DNA from 3 places in the Ralstonia chuxiongensis genome. Region 2 is predicted to be linked to each of the others. Evidence: predicted binding sites of a transcription regulator. Region 2 holds the regulator's gene; each other region holds the start of a gene.
What was found. Region 2 encodes HrcA, which represses chaperone genes, less so after heat shock. Its sites were predicted from a motif close to TTAGCACTCNNNNNNNNNGAGTGCTAA; they were not measured.
Positions count from the first base shown of each region.

Region 1: the regulator HrcA is predicted to act here: its motif matches at 1,497-1,523, upstream of rpoH (RNA polymerase sigma factor RpoH).
Region 3: the regulator HrcA is predicted to act here: its motif matches at 1,663-1,689, upstream of groES (co-chaperone GroES).

Region 1 is NZ_JAMYWC010000002.1:631,575-635,604, reverse strand. It holds gene NKG59_RS07635 (sensor domain-containing diguanylate cyclase) at 1-1,367, shown strand, start outside; gene rpoH (RNA polymerase sigma factor RpoH) at 1,603-2,496, shown strand; gene NKG59_RS07625 (SCO family protein) at 2,565-3,170, opposite strand; gene cyoE (heme o synthase) at 3,240-4,030, opposite strand, start outside.
Region 2 is NZ_JAMYWC010000004.1:658,384-662,413, reverse strand. It holds gene recN (DNA repair protein RecN) at 1-360, opposite strand, end outside; gene NKG59_RS16685 (NAD kinase) at 371-1,315, opposite strand; gene hrcA (heat-inducible transcriptional repressor HrcA) at 1,427-2,485, shown strand; gene NKG59_RS16675 (carboxymuconolactone decarboxylase family protein) at 2,527-2,874, opposite strand; gene hutC (histidine utilization repressor) at 3,006-3,719, opposite strand; gene hutU (urocanate hydratase) at 3,874-4,030, shown strand, end outside.
Region 3 is NZ_JAMYWC010000003.1:41,086-45,115, reverse strand. It holds gene groL (chaperonin GroEL) at 1-1,178, opposite strand, end outside; gene groES (co-chaperone GroES) at 1,283-1,573, opposite strand; gene NKG59_RS09390 (D-cysteine desulfhydrase family protein) at 2,480-3,517, opposite strand; gene NKG59_RS09385 (RraA family protein) at 3,628-4,030, opposite strand, start outside.

The sequences.
Region 1 (4,030 bases), on a different contig from region 2:
TCCGCTTGACGGTGCGGCCGTTTGCCAACCGGCTGGCCGCGTCCGAACGTGCGCTGCGCACCGCCAACGAAAGCCTCGAACGCCGGCGTGATGCCCTGCGTGCCAGCCGCGAACAACTCCGCCTGGTGGCCGACAACGTGCCCGCGCAGCTCAGCTATGTCGACCCCGACGGCATCGTCCGCTTTGCCAGCCGCACACTGCTCGAAGCCTTCGGCCGCAATGAAGATGAGACGCTCGACCACCATGTGCGCGACATCTACGCCCCCGAGGATTACTGCGCGCTGCTGCCCTACATGACGGAAGTGCAGGCCGGTTACCCGGTGCAATTCGAGATGCAGTCCATGCGCACCGGCGTGCCCCGCTACCTGAGCGGCCACTACTTTCCCGACTACGATGATCGCGGCACGCTGCGCGGCTATTTCTCGGTACTGCAAGATCTGACGGCCCGCACGAGTGCCGAGCTGGCCCTGGGGCGCAGCGAACGCGCACTCAAGCTCGTGCTCGACAACGCGCCGCTGCTGGTGTCGCACATCAACCCCGACCGCGTCTTCACTTTCTGCAACGTCACGCATGCGCGCTGGCTGCAGCGCACGCCCGAGGAGGTCTGCGGCCAAACGCCGGAACGGGTGTTCACGCCGGGCACGTACGCTTTGCTAGCACCGTATCTGGTGCGCGCCCAGCGCGGAGAATCCGTCCAATTCGAGATCACCGCGCCGTGGTACGAAAAGCCGCACGCCAACGGCCCGCGCAGCCGCACCCGGCATTTCCGCGGCCAGCTCGTCCCCGATGCCGGAGAAGCGCGCGACGGCCGCTGCGGTTTCTACGCCTTCGTGCAGGACGTGACCGAAGCCAAACGCAGCGAGATGGAGTTGTCGCGCATGGCCCGCTTTGATGCACTCACCGGCCTGCCAAACCGCTACGAACTCTACGAGCGCCTGCGCGCCGCGCTGGAACGCCGTCAGCGTCTGCCCGCGCCCTTGGGCGTGCTGTATCTGGACGTGGATCACTTCAAGCACATCAACGACACCTACGGCCACGCCGCCGGCGATGCTGTGCTGGTGGAGGTCGCGCACCGCCTGCAACGTGCCGTGCGCCGCACCGACACCGTCGCCCGCCTCGCAGGCGACGAGTTCATCATCCTGCTCGACCCGATTGACGCCCCGGATGATGCGCTGCACACCGCGCAAAAGATCGTCGGAGCGATCCGTCCGCCCATCCACCTGCCGGATGGCACGGTGCTGCACGTCACCACGAGCATTGGCGTCGCCTGCCCGGGCTCGGAAGTACGCGACCCAGACGCCGCCCTGCGCGAAGCCGATCGCGCACTTTATTGGGCTAAGTCACGCGGCCGCAACACGGCGGCATAGTCGAGAACCGATACCGCCCGCCACGGTCTATGACTGCGTATGACACGCTTTTTGTTGCGGCGCAAACATCACACTATTGATGAAGACACCTTGATTTACGGGAACTATTAACCGGACAAAAATGTCCTATTAGCACTCATCCGGTTGGAGTGCTAAGATGCCTCTCCAAACCTCCACTGGATTTCGACAGGAGTCCTGAGTGAACGCAGTCATCCCCGTGAATACCGTTTCCGCAATCGCCACCCAGCCGTCCGGCAACGCCGGTAATGGATGGGCGCTGGCGTTCCCCGGCAACCTGGGCAACATCGACGCCTATATCCAGAGCGTCAACCGTGTGCCGATGCTGTCGGCTGAAGAAGAACAGCGTCTGGCCCGCGAATACCGCGACAACGACAATCTCGATGCCGCCCGCCGTCTGGTGCTCTCGCACCTGCGTCTGGTGGTGTCGATCGCCCGCGGCTATCTCGGTTACGGCCTGCCGCATGCCGACTTGATCCAGGAAGGCAACATCGGTCTGATGAAGGCCGTCAAGCGCTTCGACCCGGATCAGGGCGTGCGTCTCGTCTCGTACGCGATGCACTGGATCAAGGCCGAGATGCACGAGTACATCCTGAAGAACTGGCGCATGGTCAAAGTGGCCACCACCAAGGCCCAGCGCAAGCTGTTCTTCAACCTGCGCAGCCACAAGCAGGACGCGCAGGCGACCTTCACGTCGGATGAGATCGACGCCGTGGCGGCCGAGTTGAACGTCAAGGGCGCTGAAGTGCGCGAGATGGAAACGCGTCTCTCGGGCGGCGACATCGCGCTCGAAGGCCAGATGGACGACGGCGAAGAATCCTTCGCACCGATCGCCTACCTGGCGGACACGCACAACGAGCCGACCCGCGTGATCGAAGCGCGTGGCAACGACCGCATGCAAAGCGAAGGCATCGAAGCCGCCCTCGCCAAGCTGGACGACCGCAGCCGCCGCATCATCGAAGCCCGCTGGCTGAATGTGAACGACGACGGATCGGGCGGCTCGACGCTGCACGAGTTGGCTGACGAGTTTGGTGTGTCGGCCGAGCGCATTCGCCAGATCGAATCGGCCGCAATGAAGAAGATGAAGGGCGCACTGCAGGCTTTCGCCTAAGCTGCCCGCCTCGCCATAAAAAAAGCCCGCCAAACTGGCGGGCTTTTTCTTTGGGCGGCGACCGGAGATCAGTCAGCCAGCAGTTGCTTGATGTCGTGGGCAATCGGCTCGGGGCCCTGACCATGTTTGATGAACAGGCGCAGGTTGCCTTTCGGATCAAACATATAGCTGCCGGCCGTGTGGTCCATGGTGTAGTTGTCGGGCGAGCTGCCTGGCACCTTGCTGTAGAACACCTTGAAATCGGACGCGACCTTCTTCAGTTCGGTCTCGTTGGCCGGACGCAGGCCGATGAAGCGCGGATCGAACGCCGGCACATACTTGGCCAGCAGGTCTTGCGTATCGCGCTCCGGGTCGACGGTGACGAACAGCACCTGGACGCGGTCGGCGTCCTTGCCGAGGGTTTCCATCACGGCGCGCAATTCAGCCAGCGTGGTCGGACAGACATCGGGGCAATGTGTGTAACCGAAGAACATGACGACGACCTTGCCGCGGAAATCTTCGAGCGTGCGGCGCTTGCCGGTGTGGTCCGTCAGCGAGAAATCGGTGCCGAAGCTCTTGGACCCAGTGATGTCGAGGTTCTTGAAGGCGGGCTTGTCGCTGCACGCCGTCAGCGCCAGCACGGCAACCGCCAGCATGGCAAAGAGCGCGGCGCGGAAGTGTCGGAAAGAAAGCATGGTCATCGTGTTGGAAACAGACCGCCTAGCGTAACGCCAACGGCACATGCTTGCTGGCGGCCCTGTGCGTCACAGCGCCGCGCTTTGCATGAGCGCCGGGCCGAACTTGAAGTAGTGGTCCACCAGCAGCGCGGCAAACAGGATCGACAGATAGATGATCGAGTAGCGGAAGGTCTTCTGCGCCAGTGCGTCCGAGTACTTGCGGTACATGCGCCACGCATACGAGAGAAAGCCGAAACCGAGCACCAGCGCCGTCGCCAGGTAGATATAGCCGCTCATGCCGTAGACGAACGGCAGGATGGTCGCGGCGATCATGATGAGCGTGTACAGCAGGATATGCAGCAGCGTGTACTTCTCGCCGTGCGTGATCGGCAGCATCGGCAGGCCGGACTTGGCGTAGTCAGCGCGGCGGTACAGCGCGAGGGCCCAGAAGTGCGGTGGCGTCCAGGTAAAGATGATCAGCACCAGAATCCACGCTTCGGCCGGCACGCTGTTGGCGACGGCCGCCCAGCCCAGCGCCGGCGGCATCGCCCCGGACAGGCCGCCGATCACGATGTTCTGTGGCGTGGCCGGCTTGAGCAGCAGGGTGTAGATGATCGCGTAGCCGATGAAGGTGGCGAACGTCAGCCACATCGTCAGGTCGTTGGCGAACACGTGCAGCGTCCACATGCCCGCACCGCCCAGCACTACCGAGAACACCAGGATCTGTCGCGTGCCCAACTCGCCGCTTGCTGAGGGGCGCCAGGCCGTGCGACGCATCATCGCGTCAATCTTGCGCTCGACCAGGCAGTTGATGGCGAAGGCAGCGCCGGCAAACAGCCAGATGCCGACCGCGCCGCCAATCAGCACCGGCCACGGCA
Region 2 (4,030 bases):
ACCCACTTCGCGCAGCTGCGCCAGCGTGACGGCCGCGCCGTTGATGAAGGCTTTGCTGCGACCTGCGGCATCGACCGTGCGGCGCAGCAGAATCACGCCTTCGTCGTCGTGCAGTTCATGCGCCTCGAGCCATGCGGCCACATGCGGATGCACGTCGAACTCGGCGGTGATGTCGGCACGTGGCGCGCCTTCGCGCACGACGGCGGCATCGGCGCGCTCGCCCAACGTGAGTGCAAGCGCATCGATCAGGATGGATTTGCCCGCGCCGGTCTCGCCCGTAAACACGGTAAAACCGTCGGCCAGATCGAGATCCAGCGCGTGAACGATGACGAAATCGCGGATGGTGAGGCTGCGCAGCATGTAAGAGGTGTTAGAGCCGGTTGTCTTCGGTCGGGTACTCGTGCCAGTGCAACTTCTTACGCAGCGTGGCGTAGTAGTTGTACCCGATCGGGTGCAGCAGCCGCACCGTGCGTTCCGAGCGGCGCACCACGATGCGGTCACCGGGTAGCAAGGACGTGAGCGACTGCATGTCGAAGTTGACGCTGGCATCGCGCCCGCTGGTGACCTGAATGACCACCTCCGCGTCTTGCGGAATGACGATCGGCCGGTTCGACAGCGAGTGCGGTGCGATAGGCACCAGAACCAGACCCGAGAGCGCCGGATGCAGGATCGGCCCGCCCGCGGACAGTGCATACGCCGTCGAGCCCGTGGGCGTGGAAACGATCAAGCCGTCCGAACGCTGGTTGTACATGAAGAAGCCGTCGACGGACACGGCCAGTTCCACCATGCCCGAGGTGCCCGAGCGGTTGACCACCACGTCGTTGAAGGCGAGGGCGGAGAAGATGACCTCGTCGTCGCGCACGACCTGGGCCTGCAGCAGCGTGCGGGTTTCGGCCTCGTAGCGGCCCGACAACATGTCGGGCAGCACGGTGTGCACGTCGTCGAACGGGATGTCGGTCATGAAGCCGAGCCGCCCGTGGTTGACGCCGATCACGGGGACGCTGGCACCGGCCAGGTGGCGCCCGATGCCGAGCAGCGTGCCGTCGCCGCCGAGCACGACGGCCACGTCGGCGTGGCGCGCCATCTCTTCGGGCGGCAGGGCAGGGTAATCCTGGACGCCGATGTTGAGCGCCGTGTCTCGCTCGAACACAATGTCATGCCCGCGCGCGGCAATGCACGACGCCAGTTCCATGAGCGGGCCGGCAATGTTGGCGGCCGAATACCGGCCGACCAGCGCAACGGTCTTGAAAGGCGAAACAGGCGAAGACGAGGCGGCGGGAGCTTGCGGGGCCACGGCGGACGGGGGAATCGACATGCGCGCATTACACCATATCGATATGACCGTCGCCACGTCAGCGCGTGTTTAGTGGAGAAACGCCGACATCACCCGTAGACGGGCGCCGATTTTGCGTAAAATTGAAAAATCATGGACAAGCGCGCCACCATCCTCCTCAAGACCCTGATCGAACGGTATATCGCCGAGGGCCAGCCTGTGGGCTCGCGCACCTTGTCGAAGTATTCTGGGCTCGACCTGTCGCCGGCCACCATCCGCAATGTGATGTCCGACCTGGAGGAGATGGGCTTCATCGCCAGTCCGCACACCTCGGCCGGGCGCGTGCCGACGCCGCGTGGCTACCGCCTCTTTGTCGATACGATGCTGACGGCCAGCCCGCTGGATGTGCTGAGCACGCACGACCGCATGGCGCAGCAGATGGTCGGCGCGATTGCAGAGCAGGTGCGCACGCAACTGGCGTCGCATGGCTCGGAATCGTCGCAGCGGGTGATTGCGGCGGCGGCGCAAACCTTGTCCAACCTCTCGCAGTTTGCCGGCATCGTGATGACGCCGCGACGCACGCATGCGTTCCGTCAGATCGAATTTCTGAGGCTGTCAGAGTCCCGCATCCTGCTGATCGTCGTCACGCCCGAAGGCGACGTGCAGAACCGCATCATCCATACCGATACGCCCTACACCCCGTCACAGCTGGTGGAAGCGGCCAATTACATCAACGCGCATTACGGCGGCCAGACGTTCGACGCGGTGCGCGAAAGCCTGCGCGGCGAGTTGTCTGCGCTGCAGGCCGACATGACCGCGCTGATGCAGGCGGCCGTGGAGGCGGGCAGCAGCGCGGCGTCGGAGGAAGAGCCGGTCGTCATCTCGGGCGAGCGCAAGCTGCTGGAGGTGGAAGACCTGTCTTCGTCCATGGACAAGCTGCGCCGGCTCTTTGCGGTGTTTGAGCAGAAGACTGGCCTGCTGCAACTGCTGGACGTATCGAGCCGTGCCGAGGGCGTGCAGATCTTCATCGGCGGCGAAAGCAGCCTTGTGCCGCACGAAGACATGGCCGTCATCACCGCGCCGTACGAGGTGGACGGCAAGATCGTTGGCACGCTGGGCGTGATCGGGCCGATGCGCATGGCGTATGAGCGCGTGATCCCGATCGTGGATATCACAGCCAAGCTGCTATCCAGCACACTCAGCCAGTACTGAAACAACGCCGCCAGTGGCGGGCGGAGTTGCCCGCCAATGTCTCAGGCTGAAAACTGCTCGAACGCCGCCAGCGCATGCGTGGCGTACATCATCGAAGGGCCGCCTCCCATATAGACGGCTGTTCCCAACACCTCTTCGAGTTCGGCGCGGGTTGTGCCAAGTTTGACCAACGCTTGGACATGGAAGCCGATGCAGTCGTCGCAGCGGCTGGCGATGGCGATTCCTAGCGCCACCAGCTCTCGGGTCTTTTTGCTCAGTGCGCCATCTTTTGTGCCGGCTGCCGCCAGTTGGCTGAATGCCGTCATCAACTCCGGCTGCGATTCGCGCAAGCTGCGCATGTGCGCAGACACATCTTTGACCACGCTTTTGAATTCGGGCATGCCGCTCATGACAGTGCTCTCCTGGGACGGGTGTGGAGTGAGGTAGCGGGCTGGGCATATCGCATAAGCCGCCGCGCATCCTTTTCGAGCATTCTCGTCCGCGCCCCGGAGCGAGGTCATGATGTAGCGCAACGAGGCGCTCAGAAGCTCCCTGTGAATTGATACCGCCCGCCCGGGTGCCACATGGTTGCCACCGAGGCGACCTGGCCCTGCGACAGCGTCTTCCGCCGCAGCATCAGGCAGGGCTCGCGCACATCCATGTGCAGCATTTCGGCGATCTCGCGCGGAGGCAGGCGGGCCTCGATGCCGTAATCCACACCCTGCAATGGGGCGGCACGCATCAGGTAGGCGTTTGGCGTGGTCTGTGTGAAGTCCTGCTCCATGTATTCAGGCGCCAACGCGGCGTTCACCCAACGGTCTTCCACCTGGATCGGCAGGTCATTTTCGAAATGCACGATCAGTGAATGGAAGAGCACGCGGCCCGTCGGCACGCCAAACGAAGCCGCCATCGCTTCGTTGGCACGGGCACGCTCCAACTTGTGCAGTTCGGCGCGGTGCCTGTGGCCGCGCGTTGCGATTTCCTCGGCGATGTTGCGGATGGCCACCAGCGTTGCCTGGAACTTCTGCTGCGCGACGAACGTTCCCAGGCCCTGCACACGCGTGAGGATCTGCTCGGCGGTCAACTCGCGCAGGGCGCGATTGACCGTCATGCGTGACACGCCAAACGTCTGCGCGAGCGTGGTCTCCCCCGGGATCATTTCGCCTTCTTGCCACTCGCCGCTGCGGATGCGCATGAGGATGTCTTCCTTGATGCGCTGGAAGGCGGGCGTGCTGGCGGACGGGTCGTGTGACATGGACGTGGCTTGCGGCGCGGTTTGGGCGGCCGATGTGATGGGCGGATGGCGGTCATCATCAGGGTTTGCTCTTAGCTTGTAAAGTTTTCTTGCCTAAGTTGTATATACAACATAAGATGCGCTCCATGACAAAGGAGTTCGCAGGAGACCTCACATGAATGCCCCGACCAACGCTGCCCACCTGACCAACGATCCGCGCTACGACGCCTCGCGTGAAATCCGCGCCCCCCGCGGCACTGAGCTGCATTGCAAGAGCTGGCTGACCGAAGCGGCTTACCGCATGCTCCAGAACAACCTCGACCCCGACGTGG
Region 3 (4,030 bases), on a different contig from region 2:
TTCTTTTCCTTCATTTCGACTTCGGTGGCAGCGCCAACCTTGATCACAGCAACACCGCCGGCCAGCTTGGCCACGCGCTCTTGCAGCTTCTCACGGTCGTAGTCCGAGGTCGCTTCTTCGATCTGGGCACGCACTTGCTTCACGCGGGCTTCGATGTTGCGGGCGTCGCCTGCGCCATCGATGATCGTGGTGTTTTCTTTGCCGATTTCAACGCGCTTGGCTTGGCCCAGGTCGTTCAGCGTTGCCTTTTCCAGCGTCAGGCCGACTTCTTCAGCGATGACTTGGCCGCCCGTCAGGATGGCGATGTCTTCCAGCATGGCCTTGCGGCGGTCGCCGAAGCCCGGTGCCTTGACGGCGGCGGTCTTCAGAATGCCACGGATGTTGTTGACCACCAGCGTTGCCAGGGCTTCGCCTTCAACGTCTTCAGCGATGATCAGCAGCGGACGGCCAGCCTTGGCGACTTGTTCCAGCACCGGCAGCAGGTCGCGGATGTTGCTGACCTTCTTGTCGAACAGCAGCACGAACGGGTTGTCCAGCTGGACAACTTGCTTTTCCGGGTTGTTGATGAAGTACGGCGACAGGTAGCCGCGGTCGAACTGCATGCCTTCCACGACGTCCAGCTCGTCGGCCAGCGACTTGCCGTCTTCCACCGTGATCACGCCTTCCTTGCCGACCTTGTCCATGGCTTCAGCGATGCGCTGGCCGATGGATTCGTCGCTGTTGGCCGAGATGGCGCCAACTTGAGCGATTTCCTTGCTGGTGGTCGTCGGCTTGCTGATCTTCTTCAGCTCTTCGACGGCAGCGCCGACAGCCTTGTCGATGCCGCGCTTCAGATCCATCGGGTTCATGCCGGCGGCAACGTACTTCATGCCTTCGCGCACGATCGACTGAGCCAGCACCGTTGCGGTGGTGGTGCCGTCACCGGCGTTGTCGCTGGTCTTGGAAGCAACTTCCTTGACCATTTGCGCGCCCATGTTCTGCAGCTTGTCCTTCAGCTCGATTTCCTTGGCGACCGACACACCGTCCTTGGTCACGGTCGGGCCGCCGAAGCTGCGCTCCAGCACCACGTTACGGCCCTTCGGGCCCAGGGTCACCTTGACTGCGTTGGCGAGAATGTTCACGCCTTCGACCATCTTGGCACGTGCGGCGTCGCCGAACACTACGTCTTTAGCTGCCATCTTGAGAATCTCCGAGATCTTTGGATGTTGCCTACACCGGGGGAATCCGCCGGGCAGACAATGAGGATTGGGTTACTGGTAAGCCGATGCGACAGAGCGCCCGCTTACTTCGCCACCACGGCCATGATGTCTTCTTCGCGCATGACCAGGACTTCCTGACCATCCACCTTGACGCCTTGGCCGGCGTACTTGCCGAACAGCACGCGGTCGCCGACCTTCACGTCCAGCGCAATCGCATTGCCCTTGTCGTCTTTCTTGCCCGGACCGACGGCCAGCACTTCGCCTTGATCCGGCTTTTCAGCGGCGGCGTCAGGAATGACGATGCCCGAAGCGGTCTTCGTTTCGTTGTCCAGGCGCTTCACGATCACGCGATCATGCAAGGGACGCAGGTTCATACAAACTCCTCAATGCAAAGTGAGTGTTTATTCACAAAACGCGCCGCGGGACGCGGCGCATCGGGAAAGCATCGGGGGTGGAGGCATTGTTAGCACTCCTGCCCGGCGAGTGCTAATTATAGGGACGGGGTATTACGATTTCAAGAACGGGGGCGAGATTGCTGTTGTCGAGATTCACTCAATTTGGAACTTTGGTCACTCAATGTGGAACTCTCTGACGCAGCACGGCGCGCCAAAAACAGTAAACTCCTTATATTTCAATTAGTTAGCACACAAGAGGCGCGCCAGGGAGAGCACCATTGGTTGCGTCTCACGCGGCAAACTGCGGGGCCTTGCCGCACTAAACTCCGCTCTTCTCTCTGCAAGACGGTCCGATAGGCTTCGTCACCTACAAGAAGCAATTGCCGAGGCACAGCATGCGAGCGAGCCTCTGGTGGCCACGGGGAATCAGCGCCCCGCGAGGATCTCCAGCCTTAAGAACGCCTTGGCATGGACCTTTAGACGGCCCTCGATCAGGGGAGATACGATGTAGTAACACGTGGTCGTACCCCTCTTGATATCTCAGCTTCAACGGCTGCTTGCCACATTGAACGCGGCCCCACTCGAGTTCTCGACCTAGAACAATCCACGCAGCTTGCCAGTGTCCTGAGTACGCAGAGGCGTGCAGGCACAAGAAGGCATCCGGATATTCATCGCTCCTCCGTGCTCCTTCGCTCGCGAAGCCCTGTTCATCGAAAGCGCTCGCTCAACTCCATCAGTCACTGCAAAAAACAGCGATCGCCAGATTGGAGGGCGTACCGGGACTGCCCACGGGCGACCTGCATCTCAGCGAGGCATCGCAGGTCTGGGACATAAGACGATGACACGTGTCGGGGCCGCGGCGCCCCCTGGGTATGATCTAGGCGCTTAATTCACCGCCGCCTGGGCGCCAGACCCGACGGCGGAAAGTTCTTCCGAATAGGTAAAGATGCCCGGAGAACCACCCGTGTGAATGAACACGATGTTTTGGCCGGCCTTAAACCGATTGCGCGCCAAATCAATGACGCCGGCCATTGCCTTGCCTGTGTAGCAGGGATCAAGCAGCAGACCTTCCAACCTTGCCAAACGATCGATGGCTTCCATCGCCGGCCCAGAAGGTTGGGCATATCCCGGGCCAATATAGCTATCCAGCACTTCAATGGCCTGGCCCTGAGGGGCCGCGAGGCCAAGCATTTCTGCCGCCACCTGCACATCGTGCTCGATACGTGGCCGCAATTCCTCTACGGTTCGGTTGATCGTGAGCCCAATGATTGGGAAACGAGTACCGTGGAAAAGATTTCCCAGATGAAGACCGCTTTGAATGCAGCCGGAGCCGGAGGCACAAACGACCGCGTCTACGTTGACGCCGTGGGCTGCGGCTTGATCTCGCAACTCCTCCACCAAGCCAAGGTACCCGATCGCGCCGAATGGAGAATAGCCTCCGCCGGGAATGACGAACGGTTTCTTGCCCTGAGCAACTAGGTCCGCTGCTACCCTCTGCATGACCGGATCCAAGGCTGCCAGCGAAGAAGCGTCGGCATAGACGATCTTGGCACCCAGCACCCGGTTGAGCAACATGTTGCCTTGGTAGCCAACGTCTGCCGCCGTACCCTCAGTAGGCTTTCGTAGCACAAGGACGGTGTCCAGGCCGAGTTTGTTGGCGGCAGCCGCTGTTAGACGCACGTGATTCGAGGTCGTTGGGCCGCAGGTAATGACTGTATCTGCACCACTTTCCAATGCCTGCCCGAGCAACGTCCCAAGCGCTCTGGTCTTGGACCCTCCCATGGCGACTCCTGTCATGTCGTCGCGCTTGACCCAAATTCGCGGGCCTGCGATTTCCGCAGACAGGTGCGTCAACTCTTCTAGCGGAGTCGGATAATGTCCGATGGGCGCAATAGGGAATTTGTGCTGCTGAGAGGAAGACATGTGAGCATGCAGGGAGGAGAGTGCAGCCCTCCTAGCCCTAACGGCAGTCGAGCTTTGATTCGCTGAGAGCTACCGCCCAGATGATGCAAGGGCGGTAGCAAAGACTCGCTTTAGAGCGTGGGCAGACCGGCTTGCTTCAGTGCGTCATCCAGCCACGGCGACACTAAGATGCCCGCTTCGATCTCGTCGATACGCTGCTTCTCGGCGGCGACCTTCTTCGCAGCCGCATCGAGAACTGCTTCGATTTCGTTGCGAGGGATGACCACCACGCCATCAACGTCACCGACGATAAGATCGCCCGGATTGACCGCAACACCGCCGACTGAAACCGGAATGCTGAGCTTGCCCGGCAAGCCCTTCGTCGGACCGCACGGGTTAGTGCCGGCCGCGAAGATCGGAAAATCCCCGTGTGCAAGCGAATCCGTGTCGCGCGATGCCGCATCGACCACAAAACCACCCAGCTTGGCCGCGACCGCCTGTGTGACCATCAAGTCGCCGAACAATGCGCAGGTG